DNA from 2 places in the Mammaliicoccus vitulinus genome. Region 2 is predicted to be linked to the other one. Evidence: a T-box and tRNA genes for the amino acid it is inferred to sense, from the RefSeq annotation. Region 2 holds a T-box; the other holds one or more tRNA genes.
The links. A T-box is a leader RNA that pairs with one kind of tRNA and senses whether it is charged. The one in region 2 lies ahead of serS (serine--tRNA ligase), so its partner is inferred to be a tRNA-Ser.
Positions count from the first base shown of each region.

Region 1: it has a tRNA-Ser gene. The T-box ahead of serS (serine--tRNA ligase) is inferred to sense a tRNA for this amino acid. The anticodon was not compared.

Region 1 is NZ_CP118974.1:947,990-963,330, reverse strand. It holds gene pckA (phosphoenolpyruvate carboxykinase (ATP)) at 1-1,358, shown strand, start outside; gene PYW35_RS04895 (alpha/beta hydrolase family protein) at 1,455-2,219, opposite strand; gene ytkD (RNA deprotection pyrophosphohydrolase) at 2,203-2,667, opposite strand; gene PYW35_RS04885 (hypothetical protein) at 2,734-3,519, shown strand; gene yidD (membrane protein insertion efficiency factor YidD) at 3,530-3,760, shown strand; gene menC (o-succinylbenzoate synthase) at 3,801-4,799, opposite strand; gene menE (o-succinylbenzoate--CoA ligase) at 4,792-6,189, opposite strand; gene PYW35_RS04865 (MFS transporter) at 6,433-7,590, opposite strand; gene PYW35_RS04860 (DegV family protein) at 7,728-8,570, opposite strand; partial or broken gene PYW35_RS04855 (helix-turn-helix domain-containing protein) at 8,986-9,328, shown strand; gene PYW35_RS04850 (Ltp family lipoprotein) at 9,389-9,937, shown strand; tRNA gene PYW35_RS04845 (tRNA-Ser) at 10,292-10,380, opposite strand; tRNA gene PYW35_RS04840 (tRNA-Glu) at 10,423-10,494, opposite strand; tRNA gene PYW35_RS04835 (tRNA-Asn) at 10,498-10,572, opposite strand; tRNA gene PYW35_RS04830 (tRNA-Gly) at 10,580-10,653, opposite strand; tRNA gene PYW35_RS04825 (tRNA-His) at 10,670-10,745, opposite strand; tRNA gene PYW35_RS04820 (tRNA-Phe) at 10,764-10,836, opposite strand; tRNA gene PYW35_RS04815 (tRNA-Asp) at 10,847-10,922, opposite strand; tRNA gene PYW35_RS04810 (tRNA-Met) at 10,939-11,012, opposite strand; tRNA gene PYW35_RS04805 (tRNA-Glu) at 11,100-11,174, opposite strand; gene hemY (protoporphyrinogen oxidase) at 11,381-12,775, opposite strand; gene hemH (ferrochelatase) at 12,808-13,728, opposite strand; gene hemE (uroporphyrinogen decarboxylase) at 13,774-14,823, opposite strand; gene PYW35_RS04785 (antibiotic biosynthesis monooxygenase family protein) at 14,990-15,341, shown strand, end outside.
Region 2 is NZ_CP118974.1:7,575-22,915, forward strand. It holds gene recF (DNA replication/repair protein RecF) at 1-402, shown strand, start outside; gene gyrB (DNA topoisomerase (ATP-hydrolyzing) subunit B) at 425-2,347, shown strand; gene gyrA (DNA gyrase subunit A) at 2,381-4,975, shown strand; gene PYW35_RS00060 (NAD(P)H-hydrate dehydratase) at 5,158-5,967, opposite strand; gene hutP (histidine utilization transcription antiterminator HutP) at 6,190-6,627, shown strand; gene hutH (histidine ammonia-lyase) at 6,722-8,206, shown strand; gene PYW35_RS00075 (YjiH family protein) at 8,234-9,544, shown strand; gene hutU (urocanate hydratase) at 9,562-11,229, shown strand; gene hutI (imidazolonepropionase) at 11,222-12,463, shown strand; T-box leader at 12,511-12,706, shown strand; gene serS (serine--tRNA ligase) at 12,771-14,048, shown strand; gene PYW35_RS00095 (YceI family protein) at 14,174-14,689, shown strand; gene PYW35_RS00100 (AzlC family ABC transporter permease) at 14,982-15,341, shown strand, end outside.

The DNA of each region.
Region 1 (15,341 bases), 940 kb from region 2:
ATCAACCTATTTCAGAGAGTAGCTTTTTAAATTTATATGATCAAGTTATTGACTATTTAAACCAAAAATCACAACTTTATGTCTTTAATGGCTATGCAGGTGCAGATAAATCTTCACGTTTAGATTTACGTGTAATCAATGAATTACCTTGGCATAACCTATTTGCCCAAAACATGTTTATTCGCCCAGAAACGAAAGAAGAAGCACTTAATATTAATCCTAACTTCACTGTTATAAGTGCTCCTGGATTTAAAGCGAACCCAGAAAAGGATGGAACAAATTCTGAAACGTTCATTATTACTTCATTCAAACACCGCGTGATATTAATTGGTGGAACAGAATACGCTGGTGAAATGAAAAAAGGTATCTTCTCTGTCATGAATTATTTATTACCTAAAAAAGGTATTATGAGTATGCATTGCTCAGCAAACGTTGGCTATAATAAAGATGTTGCTTTGTTCTTCGGTTTATCAGGAACAGGAAAGACAACTTTATCTGCAGACCCAAACAGAAAACTTATCGGAGACGACGAACATGGTTGGAACGAAAACGGTGTATTCAACATTGAAGGTGGTTGCTACGCCAAAACTGTAAGCCTCAGCCGTGAAAAAGAACCTCAAATTTATGATGCTATCCGATATGGTACAGTATTAGAAAATGTAGGCGTTAAATCATGTGGAACAGTTGATTATGACGACACTTCATTAACAGAAAATACTAGAGCAGCTTATCCAATTGAGTTTATAGATAATATTGTAACACCATCAATAGCTGGTCATCCTAATACGATCATCTTCTTAACAGCAGATGCTTTCGGAGTCTTACCTCCTATTTCAAAATTGAATAAATCACAAGCGATGTATCACTTCTTAAGTGGGTTCACATCTAAATTAGCAGGTACAGAAAGAGGCGTAACAAGTCCACAACCTGTATTCTCAACTTGTTTCGGTTCACCATTCTTACCATTACATGCAACAGAATATGCTGAATTACTCGGTCAATTAATCGACAAACATGATGTAGATGTTTATTTAGTAAACACTGGTTGGACTGGCGGCGAATACGGCGTAGGTTCTAGAATGGACTTAAAACATACACGCTCAATGATTCGTCGCGCAATAAGCGGAGAAATTAAAAACTCTGAATTCATTAAAGATGATATATTCGGTCTCAATATACCAAAACATGTATCTGGCGTACCTTCAGAAGTATTATATCCACGTAATACATGGGTTTCAACAGATGCATACGATGAAAAAGCAAAACAATTAGCTAAAGACTTCAAAGAGAACTTCAGTAAGTTCGGAGCATCTTCAGAACACATTCAAGAAGAAGGCGGATTTACTTATAATCATTAAATAAACAGATGAGAACATCAAATAAAGAAGCATATCACACTACTGATTTTATTCAGTAAATAGCGTGATATGCTTCTTTTTGATTAAAAAATGTTTTTATTTTTCGCATTCATACATCCAATTTTTAATTTTAATCAATGTTTGTTGCTCTATTTTCGGCCTAAAAACATGCCCTTCACCTTTTTCATAAATCGTTCTATATTTAACTTGTTCTTTTTTTAAATGTTCTTCTAAATGATATGCCATATTGATATTAACTTGTTTATCTTGATCTCCATGGACAATTAATATAGGCGGACTATCACTATGAATATGTTTCAATGCATTTCTCTGTTCATATTCTTCAGATTGTTTTTTTGGATGCCCAATCATTCTTTTTAACATATTTCTTAAATCAATTCTTTCTTCATACATCATTAACAAGTCTGTTACCCCACCCCAAATTATATAACTCGTTGCATTTACTGATTGGTAAGTGAGTAAACCTTGTATACCACCTCTAGAAAATCCTACAATGTGAACCGGTATTTCTGGATATAATGCTTTTAATATATTTATACCTACAACAACATCATTTAAATCGTCTCCACAAAAACGATCTCTACCTTCACTTCCGTTGCTTCCCCGATAATATGGCGCAAATACTAAAGTGTTATTATTTTTAAATTGAGACATTCTCGCTGGTCTCACCTTACCCACTTGTCCTTTACCCCCACGTAAATACACGACGATTCGCTCAACATCTTTGTGTGGTGTCATGAGTAGTCCCCTTAATTTAAGCTGATCTACTTCATATATTACTTCTTCTGTAAGGTGATCATTAAAGAAGACAGGCATTCTTTTTTTACTTAAGAAATCCAAGTTTATTCACCCTTTCAACGCACTGTAATATTGCCTTATCTTTCAATAAAAAGCTCTTTTTTTGTTCCATAACATCATCAATGTTTTTAACGATGATTGGGCCATATGTTTCATAGTACTCATCTTTTTCTTCAATAGAATCAATTTCAATAAAATATACATCTTTATCAAAAGGTATTTCATCATGAACGATATATGATGCTATAAATGTAATCTCTTTAGCAATGGCACCTGTTTCTTCGTATAACTCTCGCTCTATCGCTTCTTTATTCGTCTCATTATGCTCTACTTTCCCGCCAGGAAACTCTATTCCTCGAATTTTATGATGTGTCAAAACATAATTTTCTTTGTAAATAGGTATACCGAGAACATGTTTAGCTTTTTGCACGTCGTCTCGTTCTTTATATTCTAAATCTACATTTAATCCATATGGATCTTTATAGCGCATGATACACGACCTCTTTCTTAGATTGTGATAAACTGTATATATATTTTATTAGAAAGGTAGAAAACATTGAAAAAGTTAACCTTAACGACCTTTGTATTAACAATTACTCTTATTCTAGCAAGTTGTAGTCCACAAGGTCAAAATTATTATAAAAATAGTAGTGATGCCATTGAAGCATTTCAAAAAAATATTAAAGATGTGGATACACACTCTATAAAATCTAAAAATGAAACGACAGTAAATTTTCAAGATAAAAAGACTCAGTTAAAACAAAATTCATATGGACGAACGAACCATCATGATAAACTCGCATTTAATGTTGAGCAATCAAGTAATACGAAACAATTTAATACACAGAATAAAAGTGTATTTATTAATTCAAATGAAATCCAATCATCACCAAAGACGAAATATTTAAATTATCGTGCTCAAAACGCAGAAATTGATTATTATCAAAAAATAGGCCAAGATTGGTTTGATTTAACTACATTTAATCAAAGTTTGTTAAAACCTATCGAAGACGATATTTCTATTAATGAAAATACACTTTCATATGAAGGCACGAACAGCGTCATGAAATATTTATATCAATTAGGATTTAACCAATCACCATTAGTTGATCAAAAATCATTAAGTAATATTAATGATTTAAAAATTAAAAAAGGTAAATTCAATATCACATTCCAAGAAGATAAAACGTTACCTAAAAAGTTAACGTTCGATATTGTTGCAACTGGAAAAATCAAAAACGAAACAATTAATATCCATATGAAACAAACAACACAGTTTTATAAATTTAATAATACTGATGTTCAGCCATATAAAAACTTAACTGACAATCATTATAAATAGGAGCATTGTTATGAAAACATTATTCATTAAATTAATTCGCTTATATCAACGCTATATATCCCCTCTGACACCACCTACGTGCAGGTTTCAACCAACTTGTTCTAATTATGCTGTAGAAGCTATTTCGGAGTATGGTGTCTTAAAAGGAACATGGCTAGGCACGAAAAGAATATTAAAATGTCACCCATTCCATGCTGGTGGATACGATCCAGTACCACCTAAGAAAGACCATAAGCACTAATATCTAAAAGGCATATACGCACTGATGCGCGTATATGCCTTTATTTTATTAATTTATTTATGTCTATTTTTGGCGGTGAATATATAATTTTATTATTTTCTAAAACAGCTTTCTCAAAAACAATATCATCAACGAAGTAATAATCACTTGGCGTTATATCACTAGGATAGTTGCTTTGCTCAGCTAAATAAGCAGTGAAATAACCACTCAAACCAAACTCATACATACCACCTATTACATATTTAAGGTTATGCGCTTTACAATAATCGATAATCTCTAAAGCTTTATCTATTCCACCTACTCGAGAAGGCTTAATAACAACCCCATCAATTATCTGAGAATCATTAAATTGTTTAATTTGTTCTAAATTTAATGCCGACTCATCAATAAATATCGGTAATGATAATGACTTATGATATTCATAATAGGAATCAAATGTACGAAATGGTTGCTCTATATAAATAAAATTCTGATGTTCAAATGTGTTCAACAAAGAAATTTCGTTTTGACTTAATACACCATTAGCGTCGATTGCTCTTTGTATATTGGGATAATTTTTTTCTAAAAACGCAATGTCATTTTTAATATCGTCATGCCATTTGATTTTAATTCTTGAAGGTAATTGCCCATTATATTGTTTGAAATATGTTTCAATATCATGATTAACAGTAGCACCATATTCAACCTTAACATCATGTAATTCATGAAACTTCTGAAAGAAAATCATAGACATAACACTTCGCGCATTTGGAAAATCGTTGAGTTCATCTATTAATTGACAGCTTAATTTATAATGATTTATTTGATCAAATTCATGCTTTTTAAACCAATTCGTTAATACCTCTTTTATAGATTCTATTGTTTCAAAATGATACCAATCCGTCTTAAATGCATTACACTCTCCGTAATAATTATGACCATCAACATCTTGCCATTCAACGATTAATACTTCACGCTCTTCAAGTTCTACTAAAGGCGTTTTGATGGGAACTCTAAATGGTGCCTTAAACATATAAAAGTTCATATTATTTTTACGCATGCGTTATCCACTCTTTCACTTTATATCTTGAAAGCTTTCCAGTTGACGTTCTTGGTATTTCTGTCATTTTATAAAAATATTTAGGATGTTTATATTTTGCTAAATACTCATCAAGCAGACACTTAAATTCACTGCTATCAATATTTTTATGAGATTCGTATACTAACGCAGGTACTTGTCCCCATTTTTCATCTTCGACAGGAACAGCGACACAATTTGTAACTTCTGGATGATTTAAAATAATATGTTCAATTTCATAAGGATATATATTTTCACCACCACTAATAATCAAATCTTTTCTTCTATCATAAATATATACATATCCATTATCATCTATTGAGCCGATATCACCTGTTTTAAAGTAGCCATCTTCAAATGTATCCGCATTACTGCCATTCGTTAAATAGCCATTCATAACATTTTTACCTAACACTGACACTTCACCATGACCTTCAGCATTTTTGTTCATAATTTTAAGTTTAACATTTGAAGGTATTTTACCGACAGTACGTGGTTCTATGCGCAACATTTCAGGACTTGCTGTTACAAACTGTGAACAAGTTTCTGTCATACCGAATGAGTTATAGATAGGCAATTGATATTCAAGTGATTTATTGATAATCGCTTCGGATAATTTCGCTCCACCTAATAGTATTTTCTCTAACTGGTAAGGCTGTGTGAGCTCATCGTTAATCAACCATTGTAATGTTTGTGGAACGAGTGAAATGTGTGTAATATCTTCATGTTTAATTAAATACATGACACGATCAACATCAAATTTAGGTTCTAATACAACAGTAAAGCCTTCAATTAAACTACGAATAAGCACGCTTAATCCAGATATATGATAAATAGGTAGGACAGATAACCATTTCGTTAACGAATGATAACCAAGACTTTCTTTGCAACCAATTGCGCTATAATAATGATTAGAAAAAGTTTGAGGTACCGCTTTAGCTGGCCCTGTCGTTCCGGAAGTAAACATAATTGTCGCGATATCATCCATATTAAGATGGAAATCTAAATTTTTATTATTTATGCTCGTAATATCATTAATTATGATATGATTTTGTTTTATATTAAGGGGTTTGTAAGTTAATACCGTTTCAACACCTATACTTTCTAACTGTTGTTCGATTTCTCTTGAAGTTAATTTCGTATTAACCATGACAATTTCAACATTCGCTAACCAAGCTCCAACAATTAATGAAACATGATGCACATCATTCTTTATATAGAATGCCACTCTTTTTAAATTAAGTTGGTTTAAATAAGATGCATAAACTTTTGCTCTGTTAAACAATTGTCGATATGTCAGTTCAACATCACCTTGTTTAATCGCTATTTTGTTCGGTGTCTCAATATTACGTTCTTCAATCCAATGTTTCATATTTGGACCTCCTTATACAATTATTCATTATAACGATAATTTAATAAATGAACATAAAAAATGCTCTATAATTTAGAACTAGATTATGATTAAACATAAAAGAGCTTAAAATATCATTCTCTTTTCAAAATAAATCACCCAATCCGTTAAATTTATTTTCGGATTGGGTGATTTTTATGTTTCTAATATTGTAAAGTCTATGCTTGCTTAGGTATGGCTCGAGACGATAGTCTCTCACTCATACTATTCTCCTCTTTTTTTAGAAACTATACGTTCTAATATAAAGAAGATTAATCCTATTAATGTTAAAAACGGAGCTACTAATGCTAAGTCTTTAACTTCTAGTTGGCTTACAACGATTCCACCGATAAATGCACCTAGTGCATTACCAATGTTAAATGCAGATTGATTCATCGTACTTGCTAGCATTGGCGCATCTTTTGAAATGACCATGCTCTTAAATTGCAATGAAGGACTCATACTAAATCCTATTAATCCAAATACAAATATACCTACAATCATTAGTAAACTATTACTTTGAATAAAATACATCATAAAAATATAAATTGGGAAGCCTATAAAAATAATATTTAAAGATCTATTTAAGTTCCAGTCTGCTAGTTTACCACCAATTATATTACCGAATGTTACACCAACACCGAATATGATAAGCACAAATGAAATCCAACGTTCTTCTATATGTGAAACGTCAGTTAATATTTGAGAAATATATGTGAAATATGCAAATACACTACTAAATCCAAATAATGTTACGCCAAGTGTTAGCCATAACTTAACATCTTTTAATACGTTTAATTCATTTTTAATAGATATCGGTTGCGTGTCTTTTTGATTAGGTACAAATTTTATAATACCTATTAATGTTAATAAGCCTAATACACTAATAATAATAAAAGTCATTTTCCATCCGAATATTTGTCCAACAAAAGTCCCAAAAGGTACACCAATAATGTTACTCATCGTTAAACCTGTGAACATAAGCGCCATTGCACTTGCTCTTTTATGAGGTGGTACCATATTTGCAGCTAATATTGATCCTATACCAAAGAATGAACCGTGAGCTAAAGCAGCTACAATTCTACTTAACATTAATAAACCATAACTTGGTGCAATTCCACCGATACCATTACCAATAATAAAGATTCCCATTAATAAAATCAGTAAATTTTTTCTCGGTAATTTATATGTCGCAAGGACAATAATTGGTCCACCAATTGCAACACTTAGTGCATAACCAGTAATAAGTTGTCCAGCATCAGATACTGTTACATTCAAATCTCTTGCAATATTTGGTAGCAATCCCATAATTACGAACTCTGTCATACCTATTGCAAATGCACCAAGACTTAATATCCATATCGCTAAAGGATACTTCTTCATCTAACACCTCTCCTTTAACCTTATTATTTTAATCAGATTTATCCATAGTATTACTTTTATAAGCATATGACAAGAGTTTTTTATTATTTTATTAAATAAAAAAACTGAGAAATAAATTCTCAGTTTATAAAACGTTTTCATTCTGTTGTATTAATCCAACCTATACCAATCGTACCGAAACCAGTATGAACAGAAGCAACCGGTACTAATGGTTCAACATATACATTAATATCATTACTTAATGTTAAAATCCGTTCTTTCCAAATATGTGCTTCACGCTCATTGCCAGCATGTAATACACCTATACTTGTAACCCCTTTATCAATCATTTCATTAATACGTTTTATTAAATAAGCTTCAATTTTCTTCATACCTCTAGACTTAAGCTCTAAATCTATCGTGCCATGTTCTAGTTTCAATAAAAGCTTAATATGCAGCAAACTACTTAATAAGTATTTACTATTAGAAACTCTACCACTATTTTTTAATTGCTGTAGATTTCTTGGTAATAAGTACAATTCACTCGTCTGTTTAATATTTTCTAACTTATTCACAATCTCATCGAATGATTTATTCTCATCATAAAGTTGCTTCCCGTATTCAATTAACGATCTTTGAGGATAACTACCCGTACCACTATCTATGACATGAATCTTCATAGGAAAAGATTTTGAATTTGAAAGTGATGATGCATACGTACCTGACAAGCTGCTAGAAGGATGAATAGCTATAACATGCGTATATCCTTCATCTTCAATTTGTTGATATGTTTCAATAAAATCTTGAGGCGTAGGTTGCGCAGTCTTTGCTCCATTTCCATTATCTTTTAACATATCGAAAAATGATTTAGAACTTTCAAACTCTGTATCTTTATATGGCTTTCCTTCTATAATTGTTGATAAAGAAACTACAAATAAATCTTTCTCGTCAATATTTTGATCAATATAAGTCGTTGTATCAATTAACCATGCTAATTTCATGACTTCCTCCATTGTATATAAAATATACGAATCTTTTATGTGTATTATTTTAACTCTAAGTTTATTAATACCATATATTCTATCGCTATACAATTAAAAATAGAAGCCATAAATTCCAACAAACATATAATAAAACGACTTATTATAATCCTAGTATAACATCACTGTTTTAAAACATATTTAAAAGTGTTGTTATGGTAATAATCCTAATATAAATTAATAAAAATATTGCCATTATTATTATTTAAATATATTAATAAAAACTTGTGATATATTTTTCACCTCGCTTTCGATAACTCAATATTAGTATGACTTAAAGTAAATAGAATTTCCTAAAAGTGATATTTTTCTTATAAAGCAAATTGGTATATTGTAAATTTACTTTACATTAAGTAATATTAAAGAAGATAAATTCATGAAATATAAATGTGCTAGAAAAATTTTATCAGAGAATTTACAAAGTCTTATGAACCAATATAATGTAACTCAAAAATAATTATCTGAAGAATTAGGCATAAGTCAGTCAACAATATCTAATTGGATTAAAGAATTTAAATATCCAAGAATTGATAAAGTAGAAATGTTAGCACAATATTTTAACGTACCAAAATCTGCTATAACTGAACAAAAAAAGTAATATAACATACCAATCAACTACGATTACAGCACATCTTGATGGAGAAGTAAGTGGCCTAGACGAAGATGAAATGCAAAAAGTATTAGAATACGTAAAGTTTTTGAAATCACAAAACAAATAGTTAATCGCACTACTTCGGTAGTACTTTAATAAAAATATAAAATAAAGGGAGAAGTGTGTAATGACAAATGAACGTAAAAATTTAACGAATGAGGAGTTATTGGAAAGACAGCAACAACAATTCGAGAATTACAAACAAGAACAAAAGAAGAAATCTAAAAAGAAATGGTTATTTGGTTGTGGTGGTTGTTTAGGACTCATCATTATAATCGTAATCAAATTCGCAGCATGTTCTGCAACCATGGTAAATGAAGTAGACAAAGAAATTAATAAAGATACATCAGAAGTAGAGAAAGACAACAACGCAACTTCCGAACAAAACGCAGCACTAAATTCAGCGAAAACATATTCTGATACTATGCATATGTCTAAAGCAGGTATTTATGACCAACTTACATCAGACGCAGGAGATAAATTCTCAGCTAAAGACGCACAGTACGCGGTTGACCATTTAAAAGCTAACTATAAAGAGAATGCTTTGAAAGCAGCTAAATCATACGTTAAAGACCAAAATATGTCTAAAGATGCAGTTTACGACCAATTGATTTCTAACGCGGGTGATAAATTCACGGAAGAAGAAGCCCAATACGCAGTAGATAATTTAGAATAACTACACACCTCACTTAATGTGAGGTTTTCTTATAAAGAGGATTAAAATGGAATTACTAAAATAAAAACAATGCTTCTACTATATAGCAGTATGACGTAAAACACCCTTCTTTTAAATCGGATAAGAAAAGGAAATCGGATTTATAACAAAAGCTGAAGCAACAAATGGAGCTTAACAATTAATTAGAGATTTAGAAGATAGCAATATGATTGAACATAAAAAAAGCAAGGCAAAAAAGTGAGAGAATTATTCTCTTGACACTTTTTTGCCACTTGCTCGATTAGGTTTACTTACCTATTGCAAGAAAACCTAGTAATATCAACGTCTTGGATGAGTTGATTATTAAGGTACAAACGGAGAGTGAGGGATTCGAACCCTCGAGACGCTTGTGACGCCTACACACTTTCCAGGCGTGCTCCTTCGGCCAACTCGGACAACTCTCCACAAACAAAAAAATCAGAAGCGATATTTCACCTCTGATTATATGACCCCTACGGGACTCGAACCCGTGTTACCGCCGTGAAAGGGCGGTGTCTTAACCGCTTGACCAAGGGGCCTTATGGCTCCACAGGTAGGACTCGAACCTACGACCGATCGGTTAACAGCCGATAGCTCTACCACTGAGCTACTGTGGAATAATAATGGAGCGGGTGATCGGAATCGAACCGACAACATCAGCTTGGAAGGCTGAGGTTTTACCACTAAACTACACCCGCTTAATTAATATAAATATGGGGCGACTGATGGGAATCGAACCCACGAATGTCGGAACCACAATCCGATGCGTTAACCACTTCGCCACAATCGCCATACTTGTTAAAAAGTATGGCTCAGGACGGAATCGAACCGCCGACACAAGGATTTTCAGTCCTTTGCTCTACCGACTGAGCTACTGAGCCAAAATAAAAATGGCGGTCCCGACGGGAATCGAACCCGCGATCTCCTGCGTGACAGGCAGGCATGTTAACCGCTACACCACGGGACCTTCATTTAAAAAAGTATTGCGGGAGGTGGATTTGAACCACCGACCTTCGGGTTATGAGCCCGACGAGCTACCGAACTGCTCCATCCCGCGTTAATATTAAGTAATTTGACTACCCTTTAAATATAACACATTTATTAATATTATGTCAAGAAAATATTAATTCTTTTTTATAAAAAATGGTGACCCCTACGGGACTCGAACCCGTGTTACCGCCGTGAAAGGGCGGTGTCTTAACCGCTTGACCAAGGGGCCTCTAATTGAGAACTTCTTAAGTATATATAGAAAACCATAGAACGTCAATGCTATTTCTTTACTTTTCTTAATAAAAATTTGAACTTTTAACATCTATGTAACAATTCTCACTAAAGGGAAAAATAAACATCGGAATCTTTCGATTTTAACACATAAAAAAGGTGAAAACGATCGATTCTTTATATCGTTTTCACCTAAATTTATAATCATTTCAAGTAATTTATCATTTTATGACTAGCGTCTTGAGCCATTTTTACACAGTCAGGTAGTCCGACTGCATCAAAAGAAGCTCCAGTAATTATTAAATTATTGTAGTTTTTTTCTATATGTTGCTCTATATCTCTAATACGATCAATGTGCCCTACTTCATATTGAGGCATACTATGAGGTAATTTCGTTACAATTGAAAATTCTGGTTCGCCTTTAATTGTCATGATTTTATTTAAATCATTTAAAGCAACTTGTTTTAATTGTTCTTCATCTTTATGGTGAATAATGTTTGAACCTGGCTTACCAACGTATGCTCTTAACAACACTTTACCTTCAGGTGTTGTATGTGGCCATTTTTTATTTGTCCATGTACACGCTGTAATGGCAGTATCACTCGTTCTAGCAATGACGAATCCTGTGCCATCTTTATCATTAACGACTTGTTCTTTATCAAATGCCATAACAACTGTTGCTACACTTGTAGAAGGCATATAATTGAAATAGTCTAGCTTCAAGTCATCATCAAACCATTTAACAAAATGTTGATGTGGAATTGTAACAATTACACCATCATACTCATGACGTTCACCGTTAATTGTTAAAATGGACTTATCGTTTTCTTCAGTAAAATTTTGAACAGTTGAATTCAGATGTATATTAACGCCTTTGCTTTCTAAATCATTTCGCAAAGTATTCACAAATGATTCAAGCCCATGTTTAAATTGTTTAAATTGACCTTTAGGTTTCACAGTCACTTTTTTATCGGCATTATTTTTTGCTTTCTGAGCGATCATTCCTTTAATTAAACCGCCCTCTTCTTCCTCTTGCTCTTTAAAATGAGGAAAAGTAGTCTTCAAGCTTAAATTATCAATATTCGCTCCATATATACCCGCCATAAGTGGCTCAATCAAATTTTCTAACACTTCATTTCCTAAACGTTGTCTAAAGAAATGACCAATAGATATATCGGTGTTCATTGGTTTCACCGGTAAAAAGTAATCCAAACCAGCTCTTAATTTAGCTGCTGGTGAAATAAGTTGTGTTTTTAGAAACGGCTTTATTTCTGTTGGTATACCCATTATTGAACCGCCTGGGATAGGATAAAGTTTATTATGACTATAAATATATGATTGTCCCGTTTTATTCGTAACGAGATCATCCGCTATACCAATTTCTTCAGCTAATTCAGTCATAATTGTTTTTCTTCCTAAATATGATTCAGGACCTAATTCAATCGTATAGCCATTTTTACGATAAGTCTTAATTTTACCGCCTACTCTATTTGATTGTTCATATACGTCAATTTCAACATCTGGACATTCTTTTCTTAAATAATGGGCAGCAGATAACCCAGTTATCCCTGCCCCTATTATTGCAATACGTTTTGACATGCTTAACACTTCTTTCTTATTCGAAAATCGAATTAGAATTTTTTCTTAATTGCTGATACCATTGCTTCTATAAATTTAGGATCAATATTTGGCATAGGTGGTCTATGGTAATTTACGCCTAATTCATCACATACAACTTTACACTCATAGTCGTTATCATATAGAACTTCTAAATGTTCACATACAAAACCTACTGGCGTATAAATAAAATGTTTATATCCATGTTCGTTATACAAATCTCTCGTTAAATCTTGAACATCTGGTCCTAACCAAGGTTCACCAGTTTGTCCTTCTGATTGCCAACCAACAGAAACATGTTTAACATTTGATTGTTCACTCAAAATTTTAGCTGTTTCTTCTAATTGATCTGGATAAGGGTCATTAGCTTTTTTAATTTTTTCAGGTAAACTATGTGCTGAAACAATTAAAACAGTCTCATCATGACTTTCTTCTGGAATCATTTGTAAAGTATCATTGATCATTGTTGTCCAATAAGAAATAAATGCTGGTTCATTATAAAATTGCTCAACATGATGCAAATTAATACCGTATTTATCCGCTTCTTCTTTAGCACGTTTATTATAACTACCTACAGAGAAGTTAGAATAATGTGGAGCTAAAACAATTGTAATAGCTTCATCAATGCCATCATTGTGCATTTGTTCAACGGCATCTTCAATAAATGGATGGATGTGTTTTAAACCGATATATAATTTAAATTCAACATCATCATAAGTATCATTTAATGCACCTAATAAACTTTCAGCTTGTTTTTCAGTTGTTCCAGCTAATGGTGAAATGCCACCGATTGCTTTGTAACGTCCTTTTAAATCTTCAATTTGTTCATCAGATGGCTTACGACCATGTCTGATATGCGTATAGTATGGCACGATATCACTTTCTTTATATGGCGTACCATATGCCATAACTAAAAGTCCCACTTTTTTATTCATTTTCTATACTCCCTTTAAGTAAAATTAAAGCTATTTATTGATTAATCATAGTTGTGATTTATGGTTTGCTGAATATTCATGTACAAATTGCGCTACTTTTTTCAATGTAGCAGGTTGAACTTCAGGAAACACGCCATGTCCAAGATTAAATATATAATTATGATCTACTAATCCTTGATCTAATATTTGAATTAATCGCTGTTCAATTACTTCCCAAGATGCTAATAATAAAGCTGGATCTAAATTACCTTGTAATGTTTTAGTTATGCCCTTCTCACGCGCTTCCTTAATTTGTAAGCGCCAATCTAAACCTATAACATCAACTGGTAATTGATTCCATTCTTCTATTAAATGACTTGCGCCAACACCAAATGTTGTTACAGGTACATTTTTTTCTTTTATTGCCGTAATTATTTTATTCATTGATGGTCTAATAAAGTAATGATAATCTTCAGCATTTAAAGCGCCTACCCAAGAATCAAATACTTGTATCATTTTACAACCAGCGTCAATTTGAGCATGTGTATAGCGAATAGCCATATCAGCAAGTAAATCCATTAATTTAAACCAAGCTTCTGGTTGTGTATACATAAACGCCTTAGTTTTATTATAATTTTTTGATGGTCCACCTTCAATCATATAGCTCGCAAGCGTAAATGGCGCTCCTGTGAAACCTATCAAAGGCACATTTAGTTGTTCTTTAGTTAAAATTTTGATTGTATCTAATACATACTTCACATCTTCTTCAGGATTAATTCTTCCTAATTTGTTAACATCAGAAATATCTTTTATTGGGTTATGTATCACTGGACCAATTCCAGATTTAATTTCTACATCTACACCAATTCCTGTTAAAGGCGTCATAATATCTTTATATAAAATTGCAGCATCTGTATTATATTGATCTACAGGTAACTTTGTAACGTATGCACAAAGTTCAGGTTGATGCGTAATTTCAAATAATGAATACTTTTCTTTAATCTTTCTATATTCAGGTTGTGATCGACCTGCTTGCCTCATAAACCAAACTGGCGTATGAGTTGTACTTTCACCTTTTGCTGCTTTTAAAATTGTATCGTTAAACGGTACACTCATTTATTTCACCTCATTATAATCATTACAATCTATTTTAACATATTCTATTATAAAGACATCTTTGTGTACAAAAATTCATAAATTATACAAAAGATTTAATGAATCAGTTGATTTTAGCGCTTACATGTTTATAATCAAATTAAAGAGATATAGGAGGTTTGTAATTATGAAATGTTATATAACAACAGGTACGTATCATTTTCTTCATAGTATTTTAAAAAAATATCCTGAAGAAAACATTCATCATTATACGAGACAAGATACGACGGTACTTATTCATGAAACATCTGGAGAAACAGTATTCTCACAACCTAGAGAATATCGAATTCTAGAATCTAAAGGTGAATTTGTTAATCATGAATTTTTAGCTGTTAGCTACATTCCTGTATCAGAAGAAATGCAACACCGATTTGAAAATCATTATGTAGATATTGATGGTCAGTTTGATAACTTTGAAGGTTTTGAATCATTTAGACTACTTAGACCTAGAAAAGGCGATACTTATATGATTATTGTTG
Region 2 (15,341 bases):
TCTGAATTGAAAAATGCTTTTTGCGAGTTGCTTAATGAATCTATGGATAAAGAGATTGAGCGTGGAAGTGCAAGATTTGGGCCGCATAGAGACGACATTAGCTTTCATGTTAATGACATGAATGTACAAATTTATGGTTCGCAAGGACAACAGCGTACAACAGCATTATCTATAAAGCTTGCAGAGATTGAGTTGATTAATCAAGTTGTTGGGGAATATCCAATATTATTATTAGATGACGTGTTGAGTGAACTTGATGATAAACGACAAACCCATTTATTAAGTACTATTCAAGAAAAGGTACAAACATTTGTTACGACTACATCTGTTGATGGAATTGAACATGAGATTATGAAAGATGCCAAGGTATTTAATGTATCTAAAGGCAATATTATTGAGTAGATGAAAGTGAAGGTGGAAATACGTGTCAGAACAAAATAACGGTACAAGTTATGGTGCAGATCAGATACAAGTATTAGAAGGTTTAGAGGCAGTCCGTAAACGCCCTGGTATGTATATCGGTTCTACAGCTGCAAGAGGTTTACATCATCTAGTTTGGGAAATTGTTGATAACAGTATTGACGAAGCATTAGCTGGATATGCAGATCATGTAGAGCTTGTGATTGAAAAAGATAACTGGATTAAAGTAACGGATAATGGTAGAGGTATACCTGTAGATATTCAAGAGAAAATGGGTCGTCCTGCTGTAGAAGTTATATTAACCGTTCTTCATGCTGGTGGTAAATTTGGCGGTGGCGGATACAAAGTATCTGGTGGTCTGCATGGTGTTGGATCATCTGTCGTAAACGCACTATCTTCTGAACTAGAAGTTTACGTTCACCTTAATAATAAAATATATCATCAAGCATACGAAAGAGGTGTACCAGCTTTTGATTTGAAAGTCATTGGCGACACAGATCATACAGGTACAGCTATTCGCTTTAAAGCAGATAAAGAAATTTTTACTGAAACAACTGAATACGACTATGAAACATTACAAAAGCGTATTCGTGAACTTGCATTTTTAAACAAAGGTATTCAAATCTCATTAAGAGATGAAAGAGACGAAGAAAACATTAAAGAAGATTCTTACCACTATGAAGGCGGTATTAAATCTTACGTTGAAATGTTAAATAAATCTAAAGAAGTATTATATGATGAACCAATTTACATTCATGATAGTAAAGAGGATGTAGAAGTTGAAATTTCAATTCAACATAACAGTGGCTTTGCTACAACTTTACTTACGTATGCCAATAACATTCATACTTATGAAGGTGGTACTCATGAGGATGGTTTTAAACGTGCTTTAACACGTGTTATTAATAGTTATGGACTGAAGAATAAACTTCTTAAAGAGAGCGAAGAGAAGCTATCTGGTGAAGACGTACGTGAAGGTATGACAGCTATTGTATCAATCAAACATAGTGATCCTCAGTTCGAAGGACAAACTAAGACTAAATTTGGTAATTCAGAAGTACGTCAAATTGTTGATAAACTTTTCTCTGAACTATTTGAAAGATTCTTATTAGAAAACCCAAATGTTGCGAGAATTATTGTTGATAAAGGTGTTATGGCGTCTAGAGCTCGTCTTGCTGCTAAAAAAGCAAGAGAAGTTACGAGACGTAAATCAGCTTTAGAAGTTTCGAGTTTACCGGGTAAACTAGCTGACTGTTCAAGTAAGAAACCTGAAGAATGTGAACTATATATCGTTGAGGGTGACTCTGCCGGGGGGTCTGCGAAATTAGGTCGTGACTCTAGAACACAAGCAATATTACCTTTACGAGGTAAAATTTTAAACGTTGAAAAAGCACGTTTAGATAGAATCTTAGGTAACAATGAAATACGTGCAATGATTACGGGTCTTGGTACAGGTATTGGTGGAGAATTTGATATTAGTAAAGCAAGATATCATAAATTAGTTATTATGACGGATGCCGATGTCGATGGTGCTCATATTAGAACGTTATTATTAACATTCTTCTACAGATTTATGAGACCACTTCTTGAAGCGGGATATGTGTATATTGCACAACCACCTTTATACAAAGTAGAACAAGGTAAGAAAAAATATTACGTATTTAACGATAGAGAACTAGATAAATTAAAAGAAGAACTTAGCTCAACACCAAAATTATCTATAGCACGTTATAAAGGTCTTGGAGAGATGAATGCTGATCAATTGTGGGATACAACAATGAATCCTGAACATCGTTCAATGCTTCAAGTAACACTAACTGATGCGATAGAAGCTGACGAAACTTTTGAAATGCTTATGGGAGATGTTGTTGAGTTTCGTCGTCAATTTATTGAAGAAAATGCCGAATACGCAACGTTAGATATATAAAGCATTATTTACGATTTAAGGAGGATATGATTAATGGCTGAAATACCACAATCAAGAGTTATTGAACGTAACATCAGTAAAGAAATGAAAGAGTCATTTTTAGATTATGCAATGAGCGTAATTGTATCTCGTGCTTTACCAGATGTTAGAGATGGTTTGAAACCAGTTCATAGACGTATATTATATGGTATGAATGATCAAGGTATGACTTCAGATAAACCTTATAAAAAATCTGCACGTATCGTTGGTGACGTAATGGGTAAGTATCACCCTCATGGTGACTCATCTATTTATGAAGCAATGGTGCGTATGGCACAAGACTTTAGTTATAGATATCCATTAGTAGATGGCCAAGGTAACTTTGGTTCTATGGATGGCGATGGTGCTGCTGCAATGCGTTATACAGAAGCACGTATGTCTAAAATTACAGGTGAATTATTAAGAGATATAAACAAAGATACAATTGATTTCCAAGATAACTATGATGGTAATGAAAGAGAGCCGGTAGTCTTACCTGCAAGATTCCCTAACTTATTAGTAAATGGTACTTCAGGTATAGCTGTTGGTATGGCTACGAATATACCACCTCATAACTTGAACGAAGTTATTGACGGCGTATTGGCATTAAGCCATAACCCAGAAATTACAACGAATGACTTAATGGACATTGTTCAAGGACCTGATTTTCCAACATCTGGTTTAATTATGGGTAGAAGTGGTATTAGACGTGCTTACGAAACTGGTCGTGGTTCAGTCATCATGAGAGCCCGTTCAGAAATAGAACTTATGAAGAACGGTAAAGAGCGTATCGTAGTAAGTGAAATTCCTTACCAAGTTAACAAAGCAAGATTAATTGAAAAAATTGCTGAGTTAGCACGCGATAAGAAAATTGAAGGTATTACAGACTTAAGAGATGAAACAAGCTTAAAAGTCGGCGTTCGTATCGTTATTGAAGTTAGAAAAGATGCTAATGCGAATGTTATCTTAAATAATTTATATAAACAAACGCCATTACAAACTTCATTTGGTGTAAATATGATTGCTTTAGTAGACGGTAAACCTAAATTATTAGGCTTACGCCCAATACTATTCCATTACTTAGAACACCAAAAAGAAGTCGTAACAAGACGTACGAAATATAACTTGAAAAAAGCACAAGATAGAGCACATATTCTTGAAGGTTTAAGAATAGCGTTAGACCATATCGATGAAATCATTGCATTAATTCGTGAAGCACAAAGTGATTCAGAAGCGATGGAAGGTTTGCAAAATCGCTTTAACTTATCAGAAAGACAAGCTCAAGCGATATTAGATATGCGTTTACGTCGTTTAACTGGATTAGAACGTGGCAAAATCGAAAATGAATATCAAGACTTACTTAAACTTATTGAAGAATTAAAAGCGATTTTAAATGATGAAGAAAAGTTACTTGAAATCATTAGAGAAGAAATCACTGAAATTAGAGATAAATATGGTGATAAACGTCGTACTGAAATAACGGCAGCTGGTCTTGATCAAATTGAAGATGAAGACTTAATCCCAGAAGAACAAATCGTGATTTCATTAAGTCATAATAACTATATTAAACGATTACCAGTTTCTACATACCGTTCTCAAAACAGAGGCGGTCGAGGTGTACAAGGTATGAATACTATAGAAGATGACTTTGTTAGCCAATTAGTGACGTTAAGTACACATGATAACGTCTTATTCTTTACGAATAAAGGCCGTGTATACAAACTTAAAGGTTATGAAATTCCAGAAATGTCTAGACAGTCTAAAGGTTTACCAATTGTGAATGCTTTAGAAATTGATAAAGACGAAATGATTAGTACAATGATAGCAGTTAAGGATCTTTCAAGCGAAGAAAACTTCTTAGTATTTGCTACTAAACATGGTACTGTTAAACGTTCGAAACTATCTAATTTCTCACGTATAAACAAAAATGGTAAGATTGCCATCAACTTTAAAGAAGGCGATGAACTAATAGCGGTTAGACTGACGGATGGTACGAAAGAAGTTATCATCGGTACGAAACATGCTTCATTAATTCGATTTGATGAAACTAAATTACGCCCATTAGGTAGAACAGCAGCAGGTGTAAGAGGTATTTCATTAAGAGAAGGTGACGAAGTAATAGGGTTAGACATCACTGATGAAGAGCATCAAGATGAAATCCTAATTGTAACTGAAAAAGGTTACGGTAAACGTACATCAGCAGATCAATACCGTATTTCTAATAGAGGCGGTAAAGGTATTAAGACTGCTACGCTAACTGAGAAAAATGGCGAGCTTGTATGCATTACTACTGTTACAGGTGATGAAGATTTAATGATTGTTACCAACTCAGGCGTAATAATTAGACTTCATGTGTCAGATATTTCTCAAAACGGACGAAGCGCACAAGGTGTTAGATTAATCCGTTTAGGCGAAAATCAACACGTTGCAACAGTTGCAAAAGTTGAGCCGGATGAAGATGAAATAGCAGAATCTCCAGTAGAAGGCGTATTAGAAGAAACTGTAAGTACAGAAGATACTGAAGAGCATGATGGAAAAGAAGACTTAAGAGAAGACTTCATTGAACGTGTAAATGAAGATATCGAAGAACAAGATAACGAAGAAGAATAATATATTAAAAAGAGCGCAAATTCTTAATTTTAAAGAATTTGCGCTTTTTTTTATTTGATTTTTGAGTCTTCGTGCGATTTGCCTGTGAATTTATCAAGTCAGGCTCCATATGATAAATCGTAATAATTTAAAACATAAAAATATCTCTTCACTAGGCGATTACCTAATGAAGAGATATTTTATTATGATTCAAATGACTTCATTGCGTATGGAATTTCATCGATCAGTTTTGATGGTGGGACAATATACATATCTTTAGATAGCTTTTCACCGATATAACTGTGGATATAAGTTGCATTTATAACCGCTTCTTCTAAATCAAATTGTCCAACAAAACTTGTGATCATACCTGCTAACGTATCTCCCATTCCACCTGTAGCCATAGCGGGTGTACCGATTGATAATTTATATTCATGGTCTCTAAAGAATAATTCTGTACCATGTTTTTTTAATACGACAGTCGCATTCAATGCTTTAACTGCCTCTTTATTTTTTTCATATGTTTGTTCTTCTATTGGGATATTGCTCAATCGTTCCCATTCTTTTTGATGAGGTGTAAAGATAATTTCACATTCTGGTAAAGTATGCTTTAATTTACTCAAAATTGTTATAGCATCTCCATCAATAATTAAAGTTTGGTGTGGCTGAATATTTTGGAATAGAAACGTTAACGTATTATTCCCTTTAAAGTCTAAACCAAGTCCCGGCCCGATTAAAATACAATCCGATTGTTCGATTAATTTAGAGAGCTTTTTCAAATCTGTTATATCTGAAACCATTGCTTCAGGACAACGTGAATGTAATGCGGCGAAGTTTGATGAATGTGTGGAGACTGTTATAAGACCACTACCACTAAATACACACGCCCTTGCAGCTAACATGATTGCGCCACCTAAATTAGCGTTACCACCGATTAATAATATTCTACCATAATCCCCTTTATGAGATTCTTGTTCCCTCTTTGGAATTGTGACAGATGAAATTGTCTTCATATTAACCCACCTTCAAGTAATTGTACGATTCATTATGCCACTTAAAGATGAAATTGAACAGTATATTTTTTAAAACATTACAAAGAAATTACTTTAACAAGGTAATATATTAATCAATCACTGAATTACGGATGTTCTAAAAAGTATTGTCATAAATTTTATGAAAGCGTATACTAAAAGTGAATATAGACATTAGTTATTAGACGAGATAGGAGCTTTCACATGACTGAACAAATATCGATTGGAAAGTACGCTACATTATTAACCCTTACAGATGAGGATACTGCTAAAAAGTTAATGCCTCAATGTCGTGAAATGCAATTTTTAACAGGCAGAATTGGAACAATGTCATTGAATAAAATTATTGCATCGGTTGAAACGGCGGCTAGAAGAGAAGGTATTATTTCTGAAAGTCATTATAGAGAAACGCACGCATTATACCATGCCATATTAGAAGCGGTTAATGGTATTACGAGAGGCGAATTATCTATAGGTGAAATCATGCGAACAGTTGGCTTAAGATTTGCTATTGTACGAGGTTATCCATATAAAGACGTTGGAGAAGGTGAATGGATAGCAGTTAGTTTATACGGTACGATTGGCGCGCCTATCAAAGGTAAAGAACATGAAACAATTGGATTAGGTATAAATCATATATAAGACATAGAAACGCCTATTAGACATTAGATATGAGAAAGGTGCAACAAATGATGATTTGTTGTATTTTTTTGTGTCCTGAAAAGGAGTGTTTTGAATGGCTTTAGTATTAAATGGTAAAGATTTAACAATTCATGATATTAAAAAGTTTTTAAAAGAAAATGGACAAATCACAATATCAGAAGAAGCATTAGTTAATGTTAGAAAAAGTCGTGAAACAGTTGAGAGAATTATTAAAAATAAAGAAACTATTTATGGTATTACGACTGGTTTTGGATTGTTTAGTGATGTATTAATAGAAAAAGAAAAATATAACGATTTACAAGTGAATTTAATACGTTCACATTCGTGTGGTATTGGTAAACCATTTCCTAACGATGTGTCATTAGTCATGATGATTCTGAGACTAAATACGATGTTAAAGGGACATTCTGGTGTTACGGAATCACTAGTAGCATTACTTGTAGAATTTATTAATCGAAGAATTATACCTGTCATACCAGAGCAAGGGTCATTAGGCGCTTCTGGAGATTTAGCGCCATTATCTCATTTGGCATTAGCACTTATTGGTGAAGGAGATGTTCAATACGAAGGTGAAACACGTAATGCAAAAGAAGTATTACATGAAGTCGGATTAGAACCTCATTCGTTACAAGCGAAAGAAGGATTAGCACTCATTAATGGAACACAAGCAATGACATCACAAGGGGTAATTGCTTATATAGAAGCAGAAAATATTGCTTACCATTCTGAATGGATCGCTTCATTAACACATCAAGCGCTTAACGGTATAGTAGATGCTTATGATGAACATGTTCATATTGCAAGAAATTTTAAGGAACAAGTTGAAGTCGCAGAAAGAATGAGAAATTGGTTGGAAGGATCTCAATTAACAACGCGTCAAGGAGAAGTGCGCGTGCAAGATGCTTATACATTGAGGTGTATTCCACAAATTCATGGCGCAAGCTTCCAAGTACTGAATTATGTAAAAGAAAAATTAGAATTAGAAATGAATGCAGCTAATGACAATCCTCTAATTTTTGATAAAGGTGACGAAACACTTGTGATTTCAGGTGGCAATTTTCACGGACAACCGATTGCATTTGCAGTTGATTTCTTGAAGATCGGTGTAGCAGAATTAGCCAATGTTTCAGAGAGAAGACTTGAGAGATTAGTTAACCCACAGTTGAATGGAGGTCTACCAGCTTTTCTAAGTCCTGAACCTGGTTTACAAAGTGGTGCGATGATTATGCAATATGCAGCCGCTTCATTAGTCTCAGAAAATAAAACGTTAGCTCACCCAGCAAGCGTAGATTCAATTCCTTCATCAGCAAACCAAGAAGATCATGTATCGATGGGCACAATTGGGGCGAGACATGCGTATCAAATCATTCAAAATGTAAGAAGAGTCATTTCTATTGAGTGCATCATTGCATTGCAAGCTGTAGAAATTAAAGGGGTAGAGAAATTATCGCCTAAGACTAAAGCGAAATATGAAGAATTAAGAGCAATAGTGCCATCAATCACACAAGATAGAGTATTTCATCATGATATAGAAAAAGTTTATGAGTATTTAAGATAATTAAAGACCAAACATAGGGGTGATGTGATGCATAATCAGCAATTAGATAATACCGGTAAAAAGATGTGGAGATTTTATGTGTTTAGTTTATTAGGAATTGCATTATTCTTTGTGCCAATGCAAATCGGTGAAAATAGTACGATTTTAGTTGATCACATTCATTTAGCTATACGTGCTTTATTCGGTCACTTTATGGCTTATTACGCACTTATTATTATATTAATAGGCGCAATCTTACCGCTTGTACGGATGGACTTTAAGAAATCTATCACCGACTTTATATTGGTATTGTTTAAAGTGATGGGTGCTGTAATTGGTTGTATGTATGTTTTTAAAGTAGGACCTCAATTACTTTTTAACCCTGACTATGGGCCATTTCTATTCGATAAATTAATGTTACCACTCAGTGTTCTCATACCAGTTGGTGCCATTGCTTTATCATTCTTAGTAGGTTATGGACTTTTAGAATTTATCGGGGTGCTCATGCAACCTGTTATGAGGCCTGTATTTAAGACGCCAGGTAAGTCTGCCGTAGATGCAGTTGCTTCATTTGTAGGAAGTTACTCTTTAGGATTGCTTATTACAAACAGAGTTTATAAAGATGGTATGTACAACAAGAAAGAAGCGGTTATTATCGCAACTGGATTTTCAACTGTATCAGCAACATTCATGGTTATTGTAGCAGGTACTTTAGATTTAATGGATATGTGGAACTTGTTCTTTTGGAGTACGTTAGTTATTACATTTATCGTAACCGCAATTTCTGCACATTTACCACCTATTTCAGGTGAATCAGAAGCTTATTATCATAACCAAGAAGGTCAGAAAGAAATGAAGGTTCAAGGTAATTATCTTAAAGCAGCATATAGAGAAGCAAAGCGCCAATCACATCAATCTTTAACATTATTTAAAAACATTATGACAAATTTAAAAGATGGAATAGAGATGACGATGGCAATATTACCTTCAATTTTATCGATAGGATTTTTAGGATTATTATTAGCTAATTTTACGCCTATTATCGATTGGTTGAGCTATATATTCTATCCATTCATTTATCTGTTTCCTATCGATGATAAACCGTTGTTAGCAAAAGCTTCCACAATATCAATCATCGAAATGTTCTTACCATCACTTCTAGTTGTTAAGGCATCGATTGAAGTGAAGTTTGTTACAGCAATTACAAGTATCTCAGCAATTATATTCTTCTCTGCTTTGGTACCTTGTATTTTGGCAACAGAAATTAAAATTCCGATATGGAAATTGGTTTTAATATGGTTTATTCGTGTCGCACTTACTTTATTAATCGCGATACCGTTCAGTTTATTAATTTTTTAGAAAAGGGGAAATGACATATGTCTAGAGAAATTAAAGCTAAAAAAGGTTTAGAAATTGAATGTAAAGGTTGGGAACAAGAGGCTGTACTAAGAATGTTATACAACAATCTTGATCCTGAAGTGGCAGAGCATCCTGATAAATTAGTGGTATACGGCGGTATTGGTAAAGCTGCTCGTAACTGGGAAAGCTTTGATGCGATTGTTGAAACGTTAAGAAGATTGGAAAGCGATGAAACGATGCTCGTACAATCTGGTAAGCCAGTAGCTGTATTCAAAACACATGAAGAAGCACCTAGAGTATTACTATCAAACTCTGTTCTCGTGCCTAAATGGGCAAATTGGGAACATTTCCATGAATTAGATAAGAAAGGTCTTATGATGTATGGCCAAATGACTGCAGGTAGCTGGATTTATATCGGTTCACAAGGTATCGTTCAAGGTACATATGAAACTTTTGCTGAACTGGCAAATCAACATTTTGATGGATCTTTAAAAGGTACAATCACATTAACGGCTGGATTAGGTGGCATGGGTGGTGCTCAACCGTTAGCAGTTACGATGAATGACGGTGTCGTCATCGGTGTAGATGTGGATCCTTCACGAATTGAAAAGAGAATTGAAACAAAATATTGTGATATTATGACTGATTCATTAGACGAAGCTTTAGAAAAGGCAGAAGAAGCTAAAAAAGCCGGTAAACCACTCGCAATCGGTTTAGTAGGTAATGCAGCTGAAGTCCATCATGAAATTCTGAACAGAGGATTTAAAATTGATATCATAACGGACCAAACTTCAGCGCATGATCCGTTAAATGGATATGTTCCAGAAGGCTATTCGTTAGAAGAAGCGGACAAATTACGAGAAAGTGATCCTAAAAAATATGTTAAATTATCTTCAGCGTCTATGAAAAAACATGTAGAAGCGATGTTATTATTCCAAGAAAAAGGCGCAGTAGCTTTCGACTATGGAAATAATATTCGACAAGTAGCATTTGACGAAGGTTTAGAAAAAGCCTTTAATTTTCCTGGTTTTGTACCTGCTTATATTCGTCCATTATTCTGTGAAGGTAAAGGACCATTTAGATTTGCAGCATTAAGTGGAGATCCTAAAGATATTGAAAGAGCAGATCAACTCATGAGAGAATTATTCCCAGAAGATGAGAAGCTCATGCGTTGGTTAGATATGGCTACTGAAAAAATCGCATTTCAAGGATTACCTTCTAGAATTGCATGGTTAGGATATGGAGAACGTGCAAAAATGGGATTAGCATTAAACGAACTTGTGAGAAACGGTGAAATCACAGCACCAATCGTTATCGGTCGTGACCACTTAGATTCTGGTTCTGTAGCATCTCCAAATAGAGAAACAGAATCAATGAAAGACGGTTCAGATGCTGTCGGCGACTGGGCAATATTAAATGCGCTTGTTAACACTGCTGCAGGTGGTTCATGGATTTCAGTTCACCATGGTGGTGGCGTTGGTATGGGCTACTCTTTACATGCTGGTATGGTAGTTGTAGCAGATGGTAGTGAACGCGCTGATAGACGACTTGGAAGAGTACTCACAACAGATCCTGGCATGGGTGTTGCGAGACATGCAGATGCGGGTTACAACATTGCAATCGATACTGCGAAAGAAAAAAATGTAGATATTCCAATGTTAAAGGAGAAAGATAACAATGAATAATATCATCATACAAAATATAGGCGAATTAATTTTACCGAAAAAGACTGCTAGACCTCTTAAAGGTAAAGAATTAAACGAATTAAATATTATTAAAAATGGTACGGTTGTTATTAATGATGGCAAAGTGGTTTATGCAGGTGAACATACTGATGAATATGAAGCGGACGAAGTGATAGATGGCTCAAATAAAGTTGTCTCTCCAGGTTTAATAGATGCACATACACATTTAGTATTCGGTGGGTCTAGAGAACATGAAATGGCACTTAAACAACAAGGCGTAAGCTACTTAGACATCTTGAAACAAGGTGGCGGTATTTTAAGTACGGTTGAATCGACACGTCAATCTACTGAGGATGAGCTTTATCAAAAGTCTAAAAAAGAGATTGTTAGAATGATTCAATTTGGCACGACGACTGTTGAAGCTAAAAGCGGTTATGGGCTAGATAAAGAAACAGAATTAAAACAATTAAATGTGGCACATCAGTTAGATCAAGACACACCAATCAGAATGAAACATACTTTCCTTGGACCACACGCGGTACCTAAAGATGCTAAAGATAATGCAACATTTTTACAAGAAATGATAGATTTATTAGATGATGTGAAAGATAAAGCTGATTTTGCAGACATTTTCTGTGAAACAGGTGTATTCACAATTGAAGAATCAAGACGTTATATGAAAGCAGCAAAAGATAAAGGATTAAAAGTTAAAATCCATGCTGATGAAATTGATCCTCTCGGTGGATTAGGTTTAGCGATTGAAGAAGGTGCAATTTCAGCAGATCATTTAGTCGCTTCCAGTGAAGAAGATAAAGCAGCTTTAACAGATAGTGATACTGTAGCGGTCTTATTACCAGGTACAACATTCTATTTAGGTAAAGATCAATACGCGGATGCTAGAGGTATGCTTAATCATAACGGTGCGATTGCGATTGCGACGGACTTTAATCCAGGTAGCTGTGTAACGGATAACCTTCAACTTGTGATGAGTATAGCAGCATTAAAATTAAAGCTTACACCTAATGAAATCTGGAATGCTGTTACAGTGAATGCCGCTAAAGCAATTGATGTAGATGCAGGTACACTTGAAAAAGGCGATCAAGCAGATGTGGTCGTTTGGGACATTCCAAACCATGAATATTTACCTTATCATTATGGCGTCAATCATGCTCATACAGTTATTATCAATGGTAAAAAAGTTTATGAAAATCCAGGCTTATTGTCTGAATCATAATATAGCTTGAAAATATGATGTCAATTTGATATATTTAGGTTAAATTAATATCCATATTGTTTAGGAATAAGTAATTTAAGACGGTCATGTAAAGAGAGCTTGTGGTTGGTGCAAACAAGACATGAAACTTAAATGAATCTATCCTATTAAGCAGAACAATCGGTTTAAACCGTTATATGACTTAGAGTGCAGTCTATACGACTGTTAAATAGGGTGGCAACGCGTAAGCACCACGTCCCTTGTGTAACAACAAGGAACGTGGTGCTTTTTTTCTTAAACAATTATGGAATAAGAGGGAGGAAATATTATGTTAGACATTAGGTTAATTAGATCTGAACCAGAATTCGTTAAAGACAAAGTATCAAAAAGAGGTGATGACCCAAAAGTCATCGATGAAATTTTAGAATTAGATAAAAAGCGTCGTGAGTTAATTGCTCAAACGGAAGAACTTAAATCTCGTCGTAATAAAGTGAGTGGAGAAATCGCTCAGAAAAAACGTAATAAAGAGAACGCGGACGACGTTATATTAGAAATGCGTCAAGTCGGCGATCAAATTAAAGAAATAGATCAAGAATTAAATCAAATAAATGATGACGTTACTTATAAATTAGTAAGAATTCCTAATTTAATTAGTGACGAAACACCAGTTGGTAAAGATGAAGATGATAATGTTGAAGTTCGTAAATGGGGTACACCTCGTGCATTTGATTTTGAATCTAAAGCACATTGGGATTTAGTTGAAAGCTTGAAAATGGTGGACTTTGATAGAGCTGCTAAAGTATCAGGTGCACGTTTCGTATTTTTAACAGGTAAAGGTGCTCAACTTGAAAGAGCGCTTATGAATTTCATGGTGACAATGCATACAACTCAACATGGTTATACTGAAATGATGGTACCACAACTTGTAAATGCAGATTCAATGTTTGGTACTGGCCAATTGCCTAAGTTTGAAGAAGACTTATTCAAAGTGGAAAAAGAAGGATTATATACAATTCCTACAGCAGAAGTACCATTAACGAATTTCTATCGTAATGAAGTGTTACAAAATGAACAATTCCCTATTAAATTTACTGGCCAATCAGCATGTTTCAGAAGTGAAGCAGGTTCTGCGGGAAGAGACACTAGAGGTCTAATTAGATTGCACCAATTCAACAAAGTAGAAATGGTAAGATATGAAAAACCTGAAGATTCTTTCAATGCGTTAGAAGAACTTACAGGGCACGCTGAAAACATTCTTCAAGCGCTAGAATTACCTTACAGAACAATTAATCTATGTACAGGCGATATAGGCTTTGGAAGCTCTAAAACTTATGATATAGAAGTATGGTTACCGAGCTACAATGATTATAAAGAAATCAGTTCTTGTTCAAATATGACCGATTTCCAAGCTAGAAGATCAAACATTAGATTTAAACGTGATAAAGATGCTAAACCTGAATACGTACACACATTAAATGGTAGTGGTTTAGCAGTTGGTCGTACTTTTGCAGCAATTGTCGAAAACTATCAAAATGAAGATGGAACAATCACAGTGCCTGAAGCATTAGTACCATTTATGGGTGGACTTGAAACAATTGAACTATAAGTGAGTTAAATCTTACAAAAAGGGTAATCATATATTGGTTGCTCTTTTTTTAGACTTAAATCTTGAATATACTTTTTATATCTGATATAATAAGTATATAAAATAAATAAAGGGAGTTTTGACACATGACTAATTTCAATTTTGACAAAACACACAGTAGTTTAGAATTTACAGTAAAACATTTAATGGTATCTCGCGTTAAAGGAACTTTTGAAGACTATGATGTAGAAGTTTCAGGAGACATTAATGATTTATCATCATTAAAAGCAAAAGTAACAATTAAAGCAGATTCAATTAATACTAAAAATGCAGACCGTGATGGACACTTAAAATCAGCAGATTTCTTTAGTGCAGATGAAAATCCAAACATTACGTTTGAAACAAAATCAATCAGTGAAGATTCAATTACTGGAGATTTAACAATGGCTGGTACAACACACAAAGAAACTTTCGACGTTGATTTCAACGGCGTAAGTAAAAATCCATTAAACGGTGAAACAGTTACAGGTTTCGTAGTAAATGGTAAAATTGATCGTGAAAAATACGGCGTATCATTTAACCAAGCATTAGAAACAGGTGGCGTAATGATCGGTAGAGATGTTAAATTCGAAGCAAGTGCTGAATTCAGTTTAGGCGAATAATTTATAATAGATTATATAAGAACTACGTACAAAGTTAAAAAAGCTTTGTACGTAGTTTTTTTGTTTTGTTTATTATTTTCCGAATATTTAATCAAGCATTATTGCTAATGTACTTTAGGTATGATAAAACTAAGACATATTAAAATTATTAAAGAGGTAAGTCAGACTGAGGTTAGACAAACGTTAGACTTCCTCTTGTAGTGATATTTTGTTTGGAGGTAGGGCGTTGAACAGTTATAGCGTGACTCATAAAGATTCGTTTCTTCAAGGCGTTAAAGATTGTATACCTACTATGCTTGGTTATTTTAGTGTCGCATTAGCATTTGGTATTGTTGGTGTTTCATCAGGTTTATCTATTTTAGAAATCACATTATTATCTATCTTTGTATATGCGGGTGCTGCTCAATTTATTATTTGTGCTTTAGTTGCCATTCAATCTCCTATATCAGCGATTTTTTTAACCGTATTCTTTGTTAATTCTAGAATGTTTCTACAAAGTTTAGCGCTCGTTCCAGCATTTAAAAGCAATTCATTTTGGTCTAACATCGGTATCGGAACACTCGTTACAGATGAATCATTTGGTGTTGCAATTACGAAATATGCGAAAGAAAAATCATTAAATTCAACTTGGATGCACGGTTTAAATATTTCG